2 regions of the Arachidicoccus terrestris genome follow, and region 1 is predicted to be linked to the other one. Evidence: riboswitches for the same ligand, from Rfam matches in the RefSeq annotation. Region 1 holds a riboswitch; the other holds the start of a gene.
The links. Region 1 has a riboswitch for fluoride ahead of K9M52_RS05700 (voltage-gated chloride channel family protein). Riboswitches for the same ligand answer to the same signal wherever they lie in the genome.
Positions count from the first base shown of each region.

Region 2: another riboswitch for fluoride. It lies ahead of crcB (fluoride efflux transporter CrcB); the one in region 1 lies ahead of K9M52_RS05700 (voltage-gated chloride channel family protein).

Region 1 covers NZ_CP083387.1:1,419,303-1,425,865, reverse strand. Annotated here, with positions in the region: gene K9M52_RS05705 (TonB-dependent receptor) at 1-1,526, shown strand, start outside; gene K9M52_RS05700 (voltage-gated chloride channel family protein) at 1,618-2,982, opposite strand; fluoride riboswitch at 3,041-3,113, opposite strand; gene K9M52_RS05695 (hypothetical protein) at 3,202-3,594, shown strand; gene topA (type I DNA topoisomerase) at 3,680-6,292, opposite strand.
Region 2 covers NZ_CP083387.1:841,698-848,260, forward strand. Annotated here, with positions in the region: gene K9M52_RS03330 (tetratricopeptide repeat protein) at 1-235, opposite strand, end outside; gene K9M52_RS03335 (MarC family protein) at 338-919, shown strand; gene K9M52_RS03340 (universal stress protein) at 998-1,450, opposite strand; gene crcB (fluoride efflux transporter CrcB) at 1,458-1,829, opposite strand; fluoride riboswitch at 2,236-2,299, opposite strand; gene K9M52_RS03350 (OmpA/MotB family protein) at 2,493-3,302, opposite strand; gene K9M52_RS03355 (DUF1835 domain-containing protein) at 3,488-4,744, opposite strand; gene porX (T9SS response regulator signal transducer PorX) at 4,771-6,327, opposite strand.

The DNA.
Region 1 (6,563 bases):
TTAAAAAGTCCTTCTTCCTGGCCCCTTCCTTTACTTACAGGGCCAGTGACCGTTTGACTTTTGATTTTATGGCGGAGATTTATCACGAAGAACGTGCCGCCGCGCCGGTGTTTTTCCATACCAACCGGGTTGATCCACTGACTTTTAAAGACATCGCCTCCCTGAACCTGAATCCCGAACTATCCTTTACCTCCAATGACCTGACCATTAAAAATCCAAGGTTCAATATTCAGGCACAAATGAATTATAAGATATCCGGCGTCTGGTCTTCTCAGACGGCGATCTCCAGAAGTGTATCATGGGCAGACGGTTATTATGGATATATCTTTGGCAATGAACAGGGCAGTGATCATTTTGAACAGGATATTACCAAAGAGAATCAAAGTAACCGCGTATTTGATATTCAGCAGAATTTTAATGCCGACTTTAAGATCGGATCGGTCCGCAACCGGCTGTTGATCGGACTGGATTATTTTTCGCAGCAGATTGTCAATAACGGATCCGGATATGGCATCGTCCGGTTTGTGACGCCTCAGGGGGAAGTGTTCCAGGTAGATGACAGTCATCCTGTCTACTTAACAAAGGCTTCTATAGATAGTCTGTTGGCGGGCAAAGGCAATTCACTCAGCAATACCAGTAAACAGACATATGCCGCTTACGTATCTGACGTAATTAATTTTACACCCAACTTATCTGCTATGTTGAGTCTCAGGGCAGACTATTTTGACAATAAGGGAGAAAAAGGAAATAAAGAAGATGATTTTGATCAGTTTGCATTGAGCCCGAAATTTGGTCTGGTCTATCAACCTGTGCTGGATCAGGTATCCCTGTTTGCGAATTATCAAAATTCATTTATGAATGTGGCGCCTCGGACTGTATATGACGTCGATGGCAGTAATCCACGTTTGAAGACCTTTAAACCGGAGCACGCCAACCAGTGGGAAGCTGGTATTAAAACCAATATCATTCAAAATAAACTGGCTTTTACCGCCTCTTATTATGATATCAAAGTAGAAGACAGGGTTACGCCGCTTGCCGGCAATATAAACGATGCGGATCAGCGTGGGAAAGTTCATAGCCGCGGTTTTGATCTGGATCTCGAGGCGGAGCCTGCTGCTGGTCTGAGCCTGATCGCTGGTTATTCTCATAATAAAATTGAGAATACGTCAGCCAATAAGACAGATTTTTACACAGAAAAAGGGCGGGCGCCGGGTGGTCAGGGACCGCAGGATCTGGCGAACTTCTGGGGAACCTATACTTTTCAGCAGGGTGCGCTCAGGAACTTCGGCTTCGGAATCGGCGGCAATTATGCAGGTGTCTATAAAGTAGTGGACAACAGTGCTACCGGTGTTTTTGAATTGCCATCCTATACACTTGTGAATGCGACTTTGTATTATAATGGCAGGCATGTAAGAGTGTCGCTGAACGGGAACAATCTGCTGGATAAACAATATTACATAGGATACTGGTCTGTCAATCCGCAAAGACCGGTTAATTACAGCATGACGGTTGCCTTTAAATTATAGGACATCAACGGACCGATCTGATCATGAAAAGTGCATGAAGAGCAACTGTATGGCTTGAATGCACTTTCCTTTATTTCAGGGAAATCCGGGCTTATCTGTTAGCGCTTTTGTTTTTTCTCTCCAGTTTTGCCTTTCTGATCTTCTGTAAAGTTAATTCATTGTCTGTTGCAGGTTCTGCATTGAGCTTTGAATAGCCCAGTCTTTGTGCAGAATAAATGCCAGTATGGCCACTGAAATAATAGGCGGTGAAGCAGGCAATAGCAAAATAGATCAGGTTCTCACTGCCGAATAGTTCTACTCCCATTAAAGTACAGGCAATAGGCGTGTTGGTGGCCCCCGCAAACACGGCAATAAAGCCCAGGCCTGCCATCAGGTCTACCGGTGCTCCTGTCAGCATACCAATGGCATTGCCCAATGCTGCGCCGATGAAAAATAAGGGTGTTACCTCACCGCCTTTGAAACCCATGCTAAGCGTAATGGCTGTAAAAAGCAGTTTCCAGAACCAGCTTAGATAAGAGGCACCTCCTTCTTTAAAGCAGGATAAGATACTGACGGCCCTGGGGTCGGGATTATCCACACCCAGGCCTAAATAGCTGTCAGTCCCCAACAGGTATGTCAGCCCGATGATAACAACGCCCCCAATAAATGGGATCAGCCATTTTTTGGAAATCCATCGCTGACTGTAATTTTTAATGGTATGGGACAGCTCGGAAAACAAATAGCTGGCAAGTCCGAACAATACACCCCCTAATATAACACTGGCCAGTAATCGCCAATTCATATGGAACATGCCGTCTGCACCGGTAAGCATATTTTTAAAAGCGATGGCATACTGTGTATGATGTATTCCCCATTCCTTACAGACGATGTCAGCCAGTATACTGGCCATGAAACAGGGGAGCAGGGCCTTATGATTGATCTTCCCGACTGTAATTACTTCTAAGGCAAAAATGGCACCTGTCAGCGGTGTGCCAAACACGGCGCCAAAGCCGGCCGCTACACCTGTCATGAGCAGGATCTTGGTATCCGCCTTGTCTAGTTGTAGTTTTTTACCGATCAGGCTGGAAATACTTCCGCCAATCTGCACAGCCGTTCCTTCCCGGCCTGCCGACCCCCCAAACAGGTGGGTGGCGACGGTGGTGAGTAATACGAGAGGTGCCATTCTGAACGGTACACCGCCACCAGGCTTATGGATCTCATCCACAATAAGATTATTGCCCGCTTCTGCGTTTTTTCCGGAGTAGTAATACGACAAATAGATAAGGATACCTGACAAGGGTAATAAAAATAATAGCCAGGGATGTTGCCATCTTATAACAGTCACCTGCTCAAGCATCCATAAAAACAGGGCGACAGTTGAACCGGCAAATAAGGACACTGGGATCGTGATCAACGTCCATTTTAAAAGATGCCTGAGAATCGAAATATGTTCGAAAGATGTAATGATTTTTTTCATGCTTTCCTACAAATAATAAATATGAGGCCTGTCAGGCCAATGTACGCTTTATGCGTTTTTATTTGTAGGCGCCATCAGCCTGTGTGCAAAGACAGGCGGTTGAGTAGGAAGACACCATTTCCTTTTAGTAAATGCAAAGATAATACACCAAATACTAATTTGTGTTGGTTTTGGTTGCAAATCCTTTAATTTTAGCGATACAAAAATGTAAATCAAGCGATGGCTCAAATACAGCTGATACGCAAGGGGATATTACCCATAGCGAAAATGAAGATCGAAATCGGGGGACATGTCTATATGCTCGCCGGCCTCAAAGCACAGCAAATAACCCTTCCGGAAGGGACGAGCGAAGTGAAAATGCGCCTGGAAGGTTGGTATGCTACCAATACAATCCATATTAATGCACAATCTACTAAGCTGATCATACGGCCGTTTATTCCAGACTGGTATTATTTGCTCTGTCTTCTGTGCTGCTTTTTATTTTTTCAGTTTGAGGATACCGGATGGCTGATTAAATATGTCGTAGGAGGTGCCGGTGGGCTGATGATCCTTTCCATTATGTATTTTACTTTTTTCAGGGACCAGAAATACTTTAGTTGTACAGTACGGTAGGTATTGCCACCTTAATAAAAACCATGGTCGACTCCTTAAAAAGCCGACCATGGTTATTGTACATTTGCCCCTTTGACCAGGCTGTTTATTTCCTGGCTGCCTTTTTGGCCGCCGCTTTCTTAGGAGCCGCCTTCTTAGCTGTTTTTTTAGGAGCTGCTTTTTTGGCGGCCTTTTTAGGTGCTGCCTTCTTGGCTTTCTTGGTAAACGCGCCCGGTACTTCTTTCTCGATCATTTTTTTGACGTCTTCCAGGGTGACATCCTTTAAGTCTTCTGCCGTAAACCTTTCGCCGTCGGGCCGCTTCCCCAGTTTGATAGAAGCCTTGCCAAAGCGGATAAAAGGCCCCCAGCGTCCATTCTCAATGGCGATTTTCTCTGCCGGCCAGTTATGAATATACCGATTGGCTTCCTTCTCTATTTTTTTGGCCACCAGCTCGTCAATGTCGGACTGGCTCAGGTTGTCAAAATCATAGGCTTTGGGCACGTTGATAAAATAATCTTCCCATTTAATAAAGGGACCAAAACGGCCTTTGCCCTTGGTCACTGGCTTGTCCTGATAAAAGGCGATAGGTGCATCTGCTTTGATCTTTTCTTCAATCAGTTCAATGGCCTGCTCCATGGTCGTTTCCAAAGGGTCACTGCCTTTGGGTAAAGAGACATAGGTCTCTCCCCATTTTACATAAGGACCAAATCTTCCCACGGATGCGGATACTTCAGCATCTTTATATTCACCTAGCGTGATTGGAAGCTTAAACAGATCCATGGCTTCTTCGAAAGTAATGGTTTCAATACTCTGATCTTTCCGAAGGGAGGCAAAGCGGCGCTCCTCAGCGTCTTCCTGTTCGCCGATCTGTACCATAGGTCCAAATTTACCCATGCGGGCATAGACTTTCTTGCCTGAAGCAGGATCAATGCCCAGTTCTCTTTCTCCGGTGGCACGTCCAGCATTTTCCATGGTCTCTTCAATGCTCAGGTGGAAGGGGCCATAGAATGCATGGATCATTTTGTTCCAGACCAATTTACCGTCGGCTATTTCATCAAACTCGGCTTCCACGCGGGCAGTAAAGTTGTAGTCCATTACATTTTTAAAATGCATGGTCAAGAAGTCGGTTACCACCATACCCAGATCTGTAGGTACGAGCTTGCCTTTATCCGCACCGGTGATTTCTTTTTTCTCTTTTTTGGCGATCTGTTGCTTGTCATCCAGACGTATCATATGAATGATCCTTTCCGTCCCTTCCTTTTCTCTTTTCTCTACATAATTGCGCTTCATGATTGTTGTGATCGTTGGCGCATAGGTAGACGGTCTGCCAATGCCCAGCTCTTCCAGTTTCTTCACCAAAGAGGCTTCAGTATAGCGTGGGGCCGGACGGGTGAATTTCTCAGTTGCGATCATTTCTTTGAAAGTCAGCTGCTGACCCACAGCCAGTGGCGGCAACATGCCTTCCTGTTCTTCTTCCTCCTCTTCATCTTTGCCTTCCAGGTAAACCTTTAAAAAACCATCGAATTGTAATACTTCACCGGAAGCTGTTAACTGCTCCTTATTTGTCGATATATCAATCTTGGCGATAGTTTTCTCAAAGGCAGCATCACTCATCTGGGATGCGATGGTGCGTTTCCAGATGAGGTCGTATAACCTTCTCTCATCGTAGCCTTCTACTGTATGGTGACTGATATAGGTCGGACGAATCGCCTCATGAGCTTCCTGAGCACTGTCATTTTTATTTTTGAACTTACGGGGTTGATAATACTCATTGCCGTAGGCATTTTTAATTTCCTGACTGATCTCACCCATGGCAGTATCACTTAAATTGATACTGTCAGTACGCATATAGGTAATATGTCCATTTTCATACAGTCGTTGCGCGATCTGCATGGTTTTACTAACGCCAAAGCCCAGCTTACGACTGGCTTCCTGTTGCAGGGTTGAGGTCGTAAAGGGGGCAGAAGGGGTTCTCTTAGCAGGTTTTACCTGTATATCTGCTACCTTATAAGTAGCCCCTTTGCAGCTATTTAAGAATTGCTCAGCTGTATTGCTGTCCGGTAGTTTATTAGGCCCTTCGGCTTTAAAGCTAACGGTTTTGCCACTATGATCATCCGCCTGGAAAAAACCATCTATCTTAAAGCTGCTGACCGGCGTAAATCCATTGATCTCTCTTTCTCTTTCCACAATCAGGCGAACCGCGACACTCTGTACCCTGCCCGCACTGAGCCCGCCTGTCATGCCGATCTTGCGCCATAGAACCGGACTGAGTTCAAAACCCACTAACCGGTCCAGTACACGTCTGGCCTGCTGCGCATTGACCAGATTCAGGTCAATGGTGCGGGGTGTTTGAATCGCCCGCTGAATAGCAGGTTTGGTGATTTCGTGAAAGATGATCCTTTTAGTGGTATGTGGATTCAGCTTCAGTACTTCAGCCAGATGCCAGCTGATACTTTCTCCTTCCCGGTCCTCATCCGATGCCAGCCAGACTTCGTCTGCCTTCTGCGCCTTCTGCTTGAGGGCACTAACAACCTTTAATTTTTCATCGGGAACTATATAAGTTGGTTTAAATCCTTCTTCAATATCAATACCATTGTCACCTTTTGCAAGGTCACGTATATGGCCATAGCTGCTCACCACTTCAAAGTCCTTGCCCAGGAATTTTTCTATGGTTTTGGCCTTGGCCGGCGACTCTACTATTAATAAGTTTTTTGCCATTATTCTATTTAGATTATATACTATTTTAATACGAAATCTTCTCTAATATGACGGTACAATTTTGCAATAATAAACAAAAGTTGAACGTACAAAGCGAATTTTAAAGATAAATTCTAAACTTATCCGGTCGGTTTTGTCGTCCGGGAACTTTCCCGTCATCGGGATCTATTAAATTTTTCACAATATAATTGGTTGATAATCAGTAAAAATATAATGCATTTATACATTTAGTATTGATTAAGAATTGTATAGACTGAAAAAATGTCTTTTT
Region 2 (6,563 bases), 580 kb from region 1:
CCATTTGCGTGAGCGCTTCTTTATATCTGCCTACGCTATCCAGTTTCTGAGCTGTCAATAATCTAAGTCCGGCGCTGTCCGGATGGGCTGCCAGGAACGTCAGATAAGCATCCGCTTCTTTTTGTTTAAATGCCAAAGAATGGGGATCCTCTGTTCCCTGCTGGCAGCTGCTAACAGCTGCGACTGTCACCACTATCCCTAATAGGCCTTTTAGCAGGCCGGTTATTTTCATCATCCCACAAATTTAGTGAAGGTTCACCGCTTGTACAAGGCATTTTCAAGGCAATTCCCTAAAAACTATCAATTATTTGTATTTTTGCAGCAAAGTCAATTCTATATGCGCTTTCAGTTTGATCATTTACTCACTGTTACTTTTACTTTGTTTGCGGTCATTGATGCGCTGGGCTCCATTCCCCTGTTTATTTCTATAAAAGAAAAAAGCAAGGGACAATTCAATGCCAAGAAAATATCCATTATCTCAGGCATTATCATGATTGTCTTTTTATTTGCCGGGCAACAGTTCCTGGATCTGCTGGGGCTGGATATTAAATCCTTTGCCGTAGCCGGTTCCATCGTGCTGTTTCTTTTAGGCCTGGAAATGATCCTGGGGCACGAGATCTTTAAAGGGGACAATAACCCCGAACTCGGCGTTATTGTCCCCGTGGCGTTCCCCCTTATCGCCGGCAGTGCAACGCTGACCACGATCATCTCCCTGAAGGCTATTTACAGCCAGCTGGAGATCATTGGCGGCATCTTGCTGAATCTCTTCTTTGTCTATATTGTCATAACATCACTGCGCTGGTTTGAGAAAATGCTGGGCCCGGGAGGTATCATCGCTGTCAGAAAGATATTTGGTGTGATCCTGCTGGCCATCGCCGTAAAGATTTTCTCGTCCAATATGGGTGCATTCGGCTCTTAAATCTGCCTTTCTGTTTACTTACTGTATGGATATACTGAATGGCCCTTTCCAGGAGTTCATCTTTCCCTTCACGAATACCTACTGCTCCATATGTGGAGGCGTGAGCAAAACCGGTACTGTTGCATGACGGACCACATACTCAGCTTTGGAGCCGCTCAGCATTCGTCCGATGGCGCTACGGCCATGTGTGCCCATTACAATCATATCAGCTTTCCACTGCCTGGCGATCTTCAGTATCTCTTCTTCCGGAATGCCATGTGGTGTAAACCTTGATATATCCTGAGCTCCATTATACATCTTAATAAAGTTATCAATAGTTCTTTCAGCCTCCGCTACAAGAACCGTCTGACTTTCCTGAGGTGTAATCCCCAGGTCTGCATTCACCACTTCTTTAGTAGGATCCACGGCGTAGACTAAAGCGACAAAAGCGTGTATCATATGTGCCAACTCAAATCCGGCCCTGGCAGCCTTGGCAGACAAAGCACTGTCATCAATAGCGATTAATATTCTTTTGAACTCCTGCTGCATCATCTGTCAACTATTTTATAAGTAATATGCCGATCCAGGTTGCCAGTAATCCTAAGATCACGCTACAGCCCAGATACATGAAGAAATAAAGAAAATTCCGTTCCGCAATCAGGCTCACACCTTCATAGGAGAAACTGGAAAAAGTGGTAAACCCGCCGCAGATCCCGGTAATTAAAAACAGTCGCCACTGAATATTAAACGCCGGCAACCGGGCCGTTAGTCCATATAGTAAACCAATAGCAAAACAACCGATAATATTTACCGCTAAGGTGCCCGTGGGAAAGCTCAGGGGTGCAATCCTGCTCACCCCGACCTGCAGTAAATACCGGCATACACTACCGATCCCTCCGCCCAACGCCACCAATAAAACTGATTTAACCATATTCTTTAGATATTTATCGTTTTCTTTCTGTATCCCGAACCACTCCACCTGTCTTCCGATACGCTACTTATAGATAATCACGGCACCCCGGAGCCCCTCCTTATGCTTCATCAAAAAAGCTCCGGCTGACGAAAAAAAATTCTAAACAGCCTCCGGTCACTGCACCTGATTGATGATAGGGTGACTGGTAAATTGAGGCGCCCTGACACGTGATTTTTTATGGCCGGACTGGCCATTATCATTTTATTCGTGGGAAAATACATCGGTTCACTTATCAGAACCTTCGGCTTCTGCCCAAATACAGAAGCCTTTTGTATGTATCTTGAAAAAAGTCGTTTGATTGTATTCATGGCCACCTACAAATTTTCAATACAATTTAAATTGGTCATTCATTGACCAATGATTGTTCTTTGCAGGCGCCATCAGCTTTCTCAGCGGTTTAGTTGGAAGGCACCATTTCCACTTTGATCTTAAAGATCCTCCTAAAGATAAATCAAATGTGTGACAACTTGATCAGGCTTCAACGTATTTACGCAATTTTGCAGGACCTGCTGTTCCTGCCTGGCCATATATAACAGTTATTTTACAGCAGAAGCCCCTTTGTGAATCGTCACAAAGGGGCTTCTATACCTTCCGGTATCTTTGCTGATCAAAAACCGCTTCTTATTGATTGATCAGATTATACAGTTCATCCAATTTCGGAGATAAAATAATATCTGTACGACGGTTTTTGGCCCTGCCTTCAGGCGTCGAATTAGTGGCCACGGGATCGTACTGGCTATGTCCTGACGCGACCAGATTCAGTGGGCTTACACGGTAGCGGCCTACCAGTATCCTTACAATAGAATTTGCCCTGGCGGTACTTAATTCCCAGTTATCCTGGAATCTGCCGCGAATCGGCACCGAGTCCGTGTGCCCCTCAATATCAATCTGGATATCAGGATTGGTATTCAGAACAGCTGCCAGCTTGGCCAAAGCGTCTACCCCTTTTGTACTCACTACCGCACTTCCGGACGGAAAGAGCAGGTTTTCCTGCATACTGACATATACCTTGCCGTTTTTCTGAGTAACGGTCAGTTCGTTGGAACTAAATCCGGATAGGGCATCAGCCATTTTCTTTCTCAACGCTTCAGATTTTTCCTTCTGCGAGTCTAACAGGGATTGCAACTGCTGTAATTTCTGTTGCTGCTTTTTAAGCGCTTCTTTACTCATAGCCAGCTGATTCTCCTGTGTATTATTATTATGGGACAAAGAAGCCACCTGGTCGTTCAGATTAGAGATATCATTCTTAAGGCCTGTGATCCGGTCCTGCAAATCACTGATATTATTGGCCATACGGGCACTATCACTTTGCAGTTGTCTGGTTCTTAGCTGAGAAGCGACCAAATCTCTTTTGGGTACGCAACTGCTAAAAATAAATATAAAACAAACGAGTGCTAACCCGTAGATTTTCAATGCATTGCTTTTCATCATGTTTATTTTTTTATTTAACTGTTTTTTCAGAGTTTCTGTTACCACACAAGTAATTCACTACATAGTATACTATTAATCAACAGATTAAATGATTAAATCTATCACACATCTGTATTATTACCAACACCATGCCTAAAACCGGATGTACAATCATTTTGTGAAAATAACAGTTAGTGCCGAGGCGCTTATTTATTGGGGGCATCCTCTGCCTCTTCACCTGCATCATCAGGATTCAGTTCAACGAACATCTGACCCTGTGTGGCTTTTAAACTGACGTTTTTAGCGCCCTTATCAAAATCACCCTGCATGAGAATCTGGCCTGATTCAACAAGTGATTTAATCCGCCAGACAATATAGTACTCAGGTAGTCCCAGCTTAGCTTTGGTCGTTAACAAGGTTTGCAGCCTGGAAAACTTCATCGTTGCTGATCCCAGCTGGTCTAATATTATTTTATCATAATAGTCGTCCTCCTTAACAGACAGTTTTTTACCACCCTCCAGCAACCTAACCGATCCGGATTGTCTGGATAGCTTATCCCACTCTTCGGGGTCCAATTCAAATTCACTAAGGGTGACTACTCTTGCCAGCCTGGAGGCTTTTACAAATTCTTTGGGCAGGATTTCTGCGAGTTGTCTGGGATAGAAAATGTGTCCTTTCTCATCAATAAACGGGAGGTTATTCAGGTATAACACCTGTATCCGTCCCTGGAACTGCATCACTTGACTGATAACATGAAAATACCCCGCTACATCCCTTTCGTTTTGTCCCATCCAGATCCATAGGACTGTGTCTTCATCCTGTTCCAATTGTTGGAAGAGCTGATGCAGCTTCATTTTATCTGAAGACATGACTGCAGGCTGCTCTTCCTCCGGGAGTCCCAATACAGATTGCCACCATTGCTTCCTGGCCTGCCAGCCTTCAGCCTGCTGTAAATCAGCTATCGGACCTAAACTATAATTATCTTCTATATAGACCACTTCCCCGGTCATTTCCGGTTCCAGTTCAAAACTCTGTTTTATCTGTTCCCCTCCCGGCTGATCGAAAACCATATGTATAATCCTCGCTGGCTTTTGCGGCTCCGACGCCCCGGCTGGTTCTTTCTTTTTCTTTTTCTTTGTTCTGGGTTTCGGCTTATCCTCCTGCTGCACATCCTCTGCGTCCGTCAAATTCTCTTCCCCATCAGTTTCACTGCCGGCCACCTCCGGGCCGTCCGCAGGCCCTGCCGCTTCATCCTCTTCCATTTCCGATACTTCTTCTCCCGCTTCACCGGTTTGTTCTATATCCTCTTTTTGCCTGTTAATGTCCTCCACAGTTTCCGGCTGCAGATCTACCAGGTCAGAAGCAGCACCTTCATCAGTGACTGCATCCTGCTCCTCTATATTATTTTCCAACTGCTCGTCGTTTTCCTTATTTATATCCTTTTTTCCCTGCTCAATGCTCATATTTAAATATTTCTACCTTTAGACGCTTACTTACTTTCCATCTGGATAATGGGAATAATCATTTCTTCCATGCTGACCCCACCGTGCTGGAAAGTGTTTTTGTAATAATTGACATAATAGTTGTAATTATTCGGATAGCACAAAAAGCCATCCTCCTTGGCAAAAATAAATGAACTATTGACATGAGGCAAGGGAAGTCCGCCTTCTTTTGGATTTTTAAAGGCTAAAACATCTTTCGCGTTGTAATTCAGGTTTTTACCATGCTTATAGCGCAGATTACTGGTTGTCTGCTTGTCCCCAATCACTTTAAAGGGCGTTTTTACCTGGACGCTGCCATGATCTGTGGAGATCACCAGCTTTATTTTTCGGTCAGCGATCTTCTTTAGCGCCTGCCTGAGCGGACTGTGCTCAAACCAGCTTTTGGTGATACTGCGGTAGCCCTGCTCATCCCCTGCCAGTTCTTTCAACACTTCCATTTCAGTACGGGCATGACTGAGCATATCCACAAAGTTATAAACGATGACATTCAGGTCATTGATCAGCAGATTATGGATTCCACTGACCAATTGTTGCGCATCCTGATTACCAACAACCTTTGTATAACTGTAGCGGATATCCTTTTTCTGCATTTTTTTGATAAAGGAGGCCAGGAATGCTTCCTCATGGAGGTTCTTTCCCCCTTCTTCTTCATCATTTTTCCATTGTTGCGGGAATTTATCCGCGATTTCAAGGGGCATCATCCCGGCAAAAACCGCGTTACGGCAATACTGTGTCGCTGTGGGCAGAATACTGTAATATGTATCTTCCCTGATCATGTTAAAATCCTCCTCGAATAAAGGCTGGATCATTTTCCACTGATCGAAACGAAGATTGTCGATTAAAATAAAAAAAACAGGTATCTCAGGCTCTAAGAGTGGCACCACTCTTTCTTTCATCAGGTCCGGGCTGAGAATGGGGCGGCGGCCGCTACCTGCCTGAATCCACCCGGTATAGTTCTTAGAAATAAATTTAAAGAAAGCTGTATTCGCCTCTTGTTTCTGGGACTGTAATATTTCCATCATTTCCGGGCTTCTGCTTTTTTCCATTTCCAGTTCCCAGTAAACAAGCTTTTTATAGATCTCCTGCCAGCCGGACGCGTCCTGATTGTCGCTCAGCGCCATAAACAGTGACCGGAACTCCATTTGATAGGCTGATGTGGTTTTCTCGGCCACCAGTCTTTTATTGTCCAGTATTTTTTTGAGACTCAGTAAGACCTGATTGGGATTGACCGGCTTGATCAGATAATCGGCAATCTGGGAGCCGATGGCTTCCTCCATCAGGTTTTCGGTTTCATTTTTGGTAACCAGAACAGCCGGCAGGCTTTGATGGACCGCTTTAATAGCAGCCAGGGTTTCCAGACCACTGATGCCCGGCATCGACTCATCGAGCAGCACAACATCCGGTTTGTTTTCTTTTATGTATTCTATTGCGTCGAAGCCATTGGTGAAAGTGATGACCTCATAGCCTTTTTGTTCTAAAAACAGTTTTTGTGACTTGAGGCTTTCCATTTCATCGTCCACCCATACAATACGCGCATTTGCCATTTACTAGTTGGTTTTCTTGATATGTTCTAATAATCGTCTCTATAAGCTTCTAAAGGTACGTCAATGGATGTAAAAAAGGCCTAATATCAACAGAAAATTAATATAAAATTCAGAAAATCAAATATTTATGTGAAAGCGCATTCAAAAAACAAAACGCCGGGCGAGTAACCGTCCTCTTTGCCATCAGCCACTACATTATCTGCCTGAAGCATGGTTGTTCATGTATAAATGTGTTT